DNA from 3 places in the Pseudomonas sp. TE31087 genome. Region 3 is predicted to be linked to each of the others. Evidence: predicted binding sites of a transcription regulator. Region 3 holds the regulator's gene; each other region holds the start of a gene.

Region 1 (2,179 bases), 2.9 Mb from region 3:
ATCCTATCCGGTGGGCAACGTGGGAGCGGGCTTGCCCCGCGATGGCGTCCGCCCAGGCAACTTGTCCTGGCGCCATCGCGGGACAAGCCCGCCCCCACGGCTACCGGTTCATTTCATGCTTTCGGCATCGCGGCAATGGCATCCACTGCTTCACGAATCAGCGACGGGCCTTTATAGATGAAGCCCGAATAGATCTGTACCAGGCTCGCCCCTGCGGCGATCTTCTCGGCCGCATGACGCCCCTCGGTGATCCCGCCCGCCGCAATGATCGGCAGCTTGCCACCCAGCTCACCAGCGAGCACTTTCACCGTGTGAGTGCTCTTTTCCAGCACCGGCGCACCCGACAAACCACCAGCCTCGCCACCGAACGGCAGGCCTTCGACGCCCTCGCGCCCCAGGGTGGTGTTGGTGGCGATCACCGCATCCATTCCCGATTCGACCAACGCCGCCGCCACCAGGGCGGTCTCCTCGTCACTCATGTCCGGCGCGATCTTGATCGCCAGCGGTACGCGCTTGCCGTTTGCCTGCGCCAATTGCTCACGGCGCTCGGCCAGGGCATCGAGCAGTTGCTTGAGCGAATCGCCGAACTGCAGCGAACGCAGGCCGGGGGTATTCGGCGAGCTGACGTTGACGGTGATGTAGCTGGCGTCGTTGTAGACCTTCTCCAGGCAGATCAGGTAGTCGTCCTGGGCCCGCTCGACCGGGGTGTCGAAGTTTTTGCCGATGTTGATACCCAACACGCCGGTGTACTTCGCGGCACGCACCCGCGCCAGCAGGTGGTCGACGCCCAGGTTGTTGAAGCCCATGCGGTTGATGATGGCCGTGGCCTCCGGCAAGCGAAACAGCCGAGGCTTGGGGTTGCCCGGCTGCGGGCGCGGCGTCACGGTGCCGATCTCGACAAAGCCGAAGCCCAGTTGGGCAAAGCCATCGATGGCCGCGCCGTTCTTGTCCAGGCCGGCGGCCAGGCCGACCGGGTTGGCGAAGTTCAAGCCCATCACTGTCACTGGCAACGCCGCCGGCTGCTTGCACAGCAGGCCGTTGAGCCCGAGACGGCCACCGGCGCCGATCAGGTCCAGCGAGAGGTCGTGGGAGGTTTCCGGGGAGAGCTTGAACAGCAACTGGCGGGCCAGGGTATACATGGGTGGGCGGACTCGCGGTGTGTGAGGGGGCGATTATAGCCAGCGCGCCGCCGGGGCGACAGGGCAATGGCACATGGGTTGCTAAGTCCGTTGCATGCAGTCAATCGCGAACGCCTGAGGATTCTCGTGAACACAGCCCTCCCGACAACGCCCCTGGCCTGGGTCAACGGCAGCGACGCGCCGGAAAAGCCCAGCCTGGACATCGGTTTCATGGCCCTGACCGACTGCGCCTCGGTGGTGGTCGCCGCCACCCAGGGCTTCGCCCAGCAGTTCGGCCTGACCCTCAACCTGCGCCGCCAGGCGTCCTGGGCCGGGCTGCGCGACAAGCTGGTCAGCGGCGAGCTGGACGCCGCCCACTGCCTCTATGGCCTGGTGTACGCGGTGCACCTGGGCATCGGCGGCGTGCCCGCCAGCCCCTTGGCCGTGCTCATGGGCCTTAACCAGAACGCCCAGGCCATCAATCTCTCCCCCGCGCTGCAGCGCAAGGGCGTGACCAGCCCCGAGGCACTGGCGCGGCTGGTGCACCAACAGGGCGCACAACTGACGTTCGCCCAGACCTTTCCGACCGGTACCCATGCCCTCTGGCTTTACTACTGGCTGGCCAGCCAGGGTATCCACCCGCTGCGCGATGTGACCAGCGTGGTGGTGCCCCCTGCGCAGATGGCCGCCCACCTGCAGGCCGGGCGCATCGACGGCTTCTGTGTCGGCGAACCCTGGTCGGCGGACGCCGTCGCCAAGGGGCAGGGCTTCACCCTGGCCACCAGCCAGTCGATCTGGCCCGACCATCCGGAAAAGGTCCTGGCCAGTGCCCGCGGCTTCGTCGAACAGTACCCCAACAGCACCCGGGCGCTAATCAAGTCGGTACTCGCCGCCGCACGCTTCATCGAGCAGAGCCAGGAGAATCGCCGTGGCACGGCGCAACTGCTCAGCGGCAGCGCCTACCTGGGCTCCCCGGTCGGCAGCATCGAGCCGCGCCTGATCGGCGACTACCAGGATGGCCTGGGCCATCGCTGGCACGATCCCCACGGCCTGCGCCTGTT
Region 2 (2,179 bases), 5.3 Mb from region 3:
CGATACCTTCGAGGGCATCGAGAAGTTCGTCGGCTCGTCGTCGGGCGATGTCTTCGTGGCCAACGACCAGCCCAACGACTTCAATGGCTCGCTAGGTGTCGATCTGTTGACGTTCGCCGGCGAGGGCGCCGGGTTTACGCTCGATCTGAACGCTACCGGTAATGACCTGTTCACCAGTATCGAGAGTTTCGAGGGTACGGCGTTCAACGATACGTTCGTGGGGACCACTGCGAACGAGAACTTCATTGGCGGTGCTGGCGCGGATGTGATCAATGGTGGGGCCGGTCGGGATTCGGCCTGGTACATCTCGAGCAATGCCGGCGTGTCGATCGATCTTGCCGCAGGTACTGTGGCTGGCGGGCATGCCGAGGGTGATGTGCTGAGTGGAATCGAAGGGCTGGCGGGCTCCGCGTTCGCCGATGTGCTCAATGGCGATGCCGGTGCGAACACGCTCTATGGCGCCGAAGGCGACGATGTCATCAATGGCGGTGCGGGCAATGACATCCTCTACGGGGATGGCATCTACTCCACCGATTTCGGTGCCCTGGCGCGCCCGGCGAACACCCAGGTCGCCCAGGCGGATGTCGTCAATGGCGGTGACGGCGACGACACCATCACCGGTGCGCTGAACGACACGGGTTCCGTCTACCATGGTGATGCCGGCAACGACACCATCCAGACCACCAACGGCAAGGCGTATGGCGATGATGGCAACGATCGCCTGGTTGGTAACGGTTTTGCCTACGAACTCTATGGTGGCGCCGGCGCCGACCGCCTGGACATGATGTCGGCCGGTTACGCCTTCGGTGGCGAGGGCAGTGATGTCTACACGATCTACTCCAAGGCGGGCGTGGTGATCCAGGATACCGGTAGCGCAGGTGTCGACGTGGTGGTGCTGAAGAACATCCAGACCTTCCAGGATGTCGTGGTGCAGAACGATGGCGTCAATGCCTTCATCTTCTCCAAGGCTGACTGGAATGCCGGCAACCTCGATTCGGGGGTGATGCTCAGCAACTGGTACGCCGGCTCGAATACCATCGAGTCGTTCCAGACCAACAACGGCGACACCTTCACCATCACCTGACAGGCAAGCGGCGTCTGACAGCGTCCGCAGGCGGCCAAGCCTTGCCGCTGTCAGGCACCCGCCGCCGAGATTTTGTCTCTCTGACAGCGTGCTTTTCGGCAAAGGCCCCGTAAACCGGGGTCTTTGTCGTTTCTGTGGTAATTGGCGCGAAACTTGCTCGAAGCTTCGTACAGCCACGGCGACCGGCAATCGATCGCCCGTGCAGCGGAGGATGACTGTGGACAAGATGCTTTACGTGGCCATGACCGGCGCCAGCCAGAACGCGCTGGCGCAGAAGGCCCATGCCAACAACCTGGCGAACGTTTCCACCAACGGCTTCCAGCGTGATCTGGAGCAGGCCCGTTCGATGCCGGTGTTCGGCGACAGCTTTCCGGCGCGTGCGTTTGCCATGAGCGAACGGCCGGCCACCGATTTCAGTGCCGGTCCGCTGGTGGAAACCGGTCGCGAGCTGGACGTGGCGGTCAGCGGCAACGGCTTCATTGCCGTGCAGGCCCCCGATGGCAGCGAGGCCTACGTGCGCACTGGCGGCCTGAACATTGACGCCCTCGGTGTGTTGCGCGCCGGCAACGGCATGGCGGTAATCGGCAATGGCGGTCCGATCGCCATACCACCGGAGCAGAAGGTCGAGATCGGCGATGACGGCACCATCAGCATCCGCGCCATGGGCGAGGACCCGCGGGTGATGGCCGAGGTCGACCGGATCAAGCTGGTCAACCCTGACATCAAGGGCATGACCAAGGGCCAGGACGGGCTGATCCGTACCGCCAGCGGCCAGCCGGCCGACATGGACGTGAACGTGCGCGTGGTGTCGGGATTCCTCGAAGGCAGTAACGTCAATGCCGTGGAGGAAATGACATCGGTGCTGGCGCTGTCCCGACAGTTCGAGTTGCACGTCAAGATGATGAAAGCGGCCGAGGAAGGCGATCAAGCCATGGCTCGGGTTTTGCAGATCGGCTAATCACATTTGAACGGGTGCCGTAAAACAGGCGCACGAGGAGAACACTAAATGCTTCCGGCTCTTTGGGTCGCTAAAACCGGCCTTTCCGCCCAGGATACCAACCTGGCGGTCATCTCGAACAACCTGGCCAACGTCTC
Region 3 (2,179 bases):
TGTACCTGGGGCACGAGTTCCGACTCTGACCCCGGCCTGCCCGGAGCACTGGCGCAAGCGCCTGTTCGAGGCTTAAGTTGTTACAGTGCTCTAGGCAAACGCTGCAATTTCAGGCATACAACTTGCTTAAAATCGGCGCCCAGGCGCCCTCCGTGTAGTGGATGGCGCATGCGCGCCGGCAACAAGGTATCAAGCCCCAGCCATGAAACCATCGCTCGTCCTAAAAATGGGCCAGCAACTGACGATGACCCCGCAGTTGCAACAGGCCATCCGTCTGCTTCAGCTCTCCACCCTGGACCTCCAGCAGGAAATCCAGGAAGCGCTGGAGTCCAATCCGATGCTCGAACGTCAGGAAGACGGCGAGGACTTCGACAACAGCGATCCGATGGCGGACAACGCCGAGAACAAGCCGACCGCCGAAGTCCAGGACAACAGTTTCCAGGAAACCAGTACCAGCAGCACCGCGGAAAACCTCGAAGACGGCGAATGGGCCGAGCGCATCCCCAACGAACTGCCGGTCGACACCGCCTGGGAAGACATCTACCAGACCAGCGCCAGCAGCCTGCCGAGCAACGATGACGACGAGTGGGACTTCACCACCCGCACCTCGGTCGGCGAGAGTCTGCAGAGCCACCTGCTGTGGCAGCTCAACCTGGCGCCGATGTCCGACACCGACCGCCTGATCGCCGTCACCCTGATCGACAGCATCAACAGCCAGGGCTACCTGGAAGACACCCTCGAGGAGATCTGCGCAGGCTTCGATCCGGAACTCGACATCGAGCTGGACGAGGTCGAGGCGGTGCTGCACCGCATCCAGCAGTTCGAACCTGCCGGCATTGGCGCCCGTTCCCTGGGCGAATGCCTGCTGCTGCAACTGCGCCAGCTGCCGGCCTCGACACCGTGGATGAGCGAGGCCCAGCGCCTGGTCACCGACTTCATCGACCTGCTCGGCAGCCGCGACTACAGCCAGCTGATGCGCCGCATGAAGCTCAAGGAAGACGAACTGCGCCAGGTCATCGAACTGGTGCAGACCCTCAACCCGCGGCCCGGCTCGCAGATCGAGTCCAGCGAGCCCGAGTACGTCGTGCCTGACGTCATCGTGCGCAAGGACAGCGAGCGCTGGCTGGTCGAGCTCAACCAGGAAGCGGTACCGCGCCTGCGGGTCAACCCGCAGTACGCCGGCTTCGTCCGCCGCGCCGACACCAGCGCCGACAACACCTTCATGCGCAACCAGTTGCAGGAAGCGCGCTGGTTCATCAAGAGCCTGCAGAGCCGCAACGAGACGCTGATGAAGGTGGCGACGCAGATCGTCGAGCACCAGCGCGGCTTCCTCGACCACGGCGACGAGGCCATGAAGCCACTGGTGCTGCACGATATCGCCGAGGCGGTGGGCATGCACGAGTCGACCATTTCCCGGGTGACCACGCAAAAATACATGCACACCCCGCGCGGCATCTACGAACTGAAATACTTTTTCTCCAGCCACGTGAGCACCGCCGAAGGCGGCGAATGCTCGTCCACGGCGATCCGCGCGATCATCAAGAAACTGGTGGCGGCGGAAAATCAGAAAAAGCCATTGAGTGACAGCAAGATCGCTGGTTTACTGGAGGCACAAGGCATCCAGGTAGCCCGTCGCACCGTCGCCAAGTACCGCGAATCGTTGGGCATCGCCCCGTCGAGCGAGCGCAAGCGACTGATGTAGCCCCGGGATGTGCCACAGCGTTTCAGTGGCAGGTGCAATACCTGCCTCTTTATGCACGGGCAACAAAGGAGAAGCTGTATGCAAGTCAACATCAGTGGACAGCATGTAGAAGTCACCCAACCACTGCGCGATTACGTGCTTGAGAAGCTCGCCCGCGTGGAGGGTCATTTCGACAAGATCACCAATGCGACGGTGATCATGAAGGTCGAGAAGCTGCAGCAGAAGGTGGAAGCCACACTCCAGATTCCCGGTGGCGAAGTCGTCGCCAACGCCGAACATCAAGACATGTATGCGGCGATCGACGCCCTGGCAGACAAACTTGATCGCCAACTGAAAAAACACAAGGAAAAACAGCAAAGTCTGCTGCAAGGCGCAGCCGCCCGCTGATCCCCCTCATCCATGATCCGACTTGAAACCATCCTGACCCCCGGCCGTTCCCTCGTGAACGTGCCGGGCGGCAGCAAGAAGCGCGCCCTG

What was found. Region 3 encodes sigma-54, which starts transcription at its own class of promoters, with help from an activator protein. Its sites were predicted from a motif close to ANTGGCATNNANNTTGCTNT; they were not measured.
Region 1: a site for sigma-54 is predicted at 1,205-1,224, ahead of ACZ899_RS11035 (CmpA/NrtA family ABC transporter substrate-binding protein). Genes of this name have one in related genera too.
Region 2: a site for sigma-54 is predicted at 1,225-1,244, ahead of ACZ899_RS00195 (flagellar basal body rod protein FlgF). Genes of this name have one in related genera too.

What each region holds. Positions count from the first base shown of each region.
Region 1 is NZ_JBXVNN010000001.1:2,474,995-2,477,173, forward strand. It holds gene ACZ899_RS11030 (quinone-dependent dihydroorotate dehydrogenase) at 114-1,139, opposite strand; gene ACZ899_RS11035 (CmpA/NrtA family ABC transporter substrate-binding protein) at 1,266-2,179, shown strand, end outside.
Region 2 is NZ_JBXVNN010000001.1:40,082-42,260, forward strand. It holds gene ACZ899_RS00190 (beta strand repeat-containing protein) at 1-1,084, shown strand, start outside; gene ACZ899_RS00195 (flagellar basal body rod protein FlgF) at 1,302-2,042, shown strand; gene flgG (flagellar basal-body rod protein FlgG) at 2,091-2,179, shown strand, end outside.
Region 3 is NZ_JBXVNN010000001.1:5,358,377-5,360,555, reverse strand. It holds gene lptB (LPS export ABC transporter ATP-binding protein) at 1-29, shown strand, start outside; gene ACZ899_RS24240 (RNA polymerase factor sigma-54) at 203-1,702, shown strand; gene hpf (ribosome hibernation-promoting factor, HPF/YfiA family) at 1,781-2,089, shown strand; gene ptsN (PTS IIA-like nitrogen regulatory protein PtsN) at 2,102-2,179, shown strand, end outside.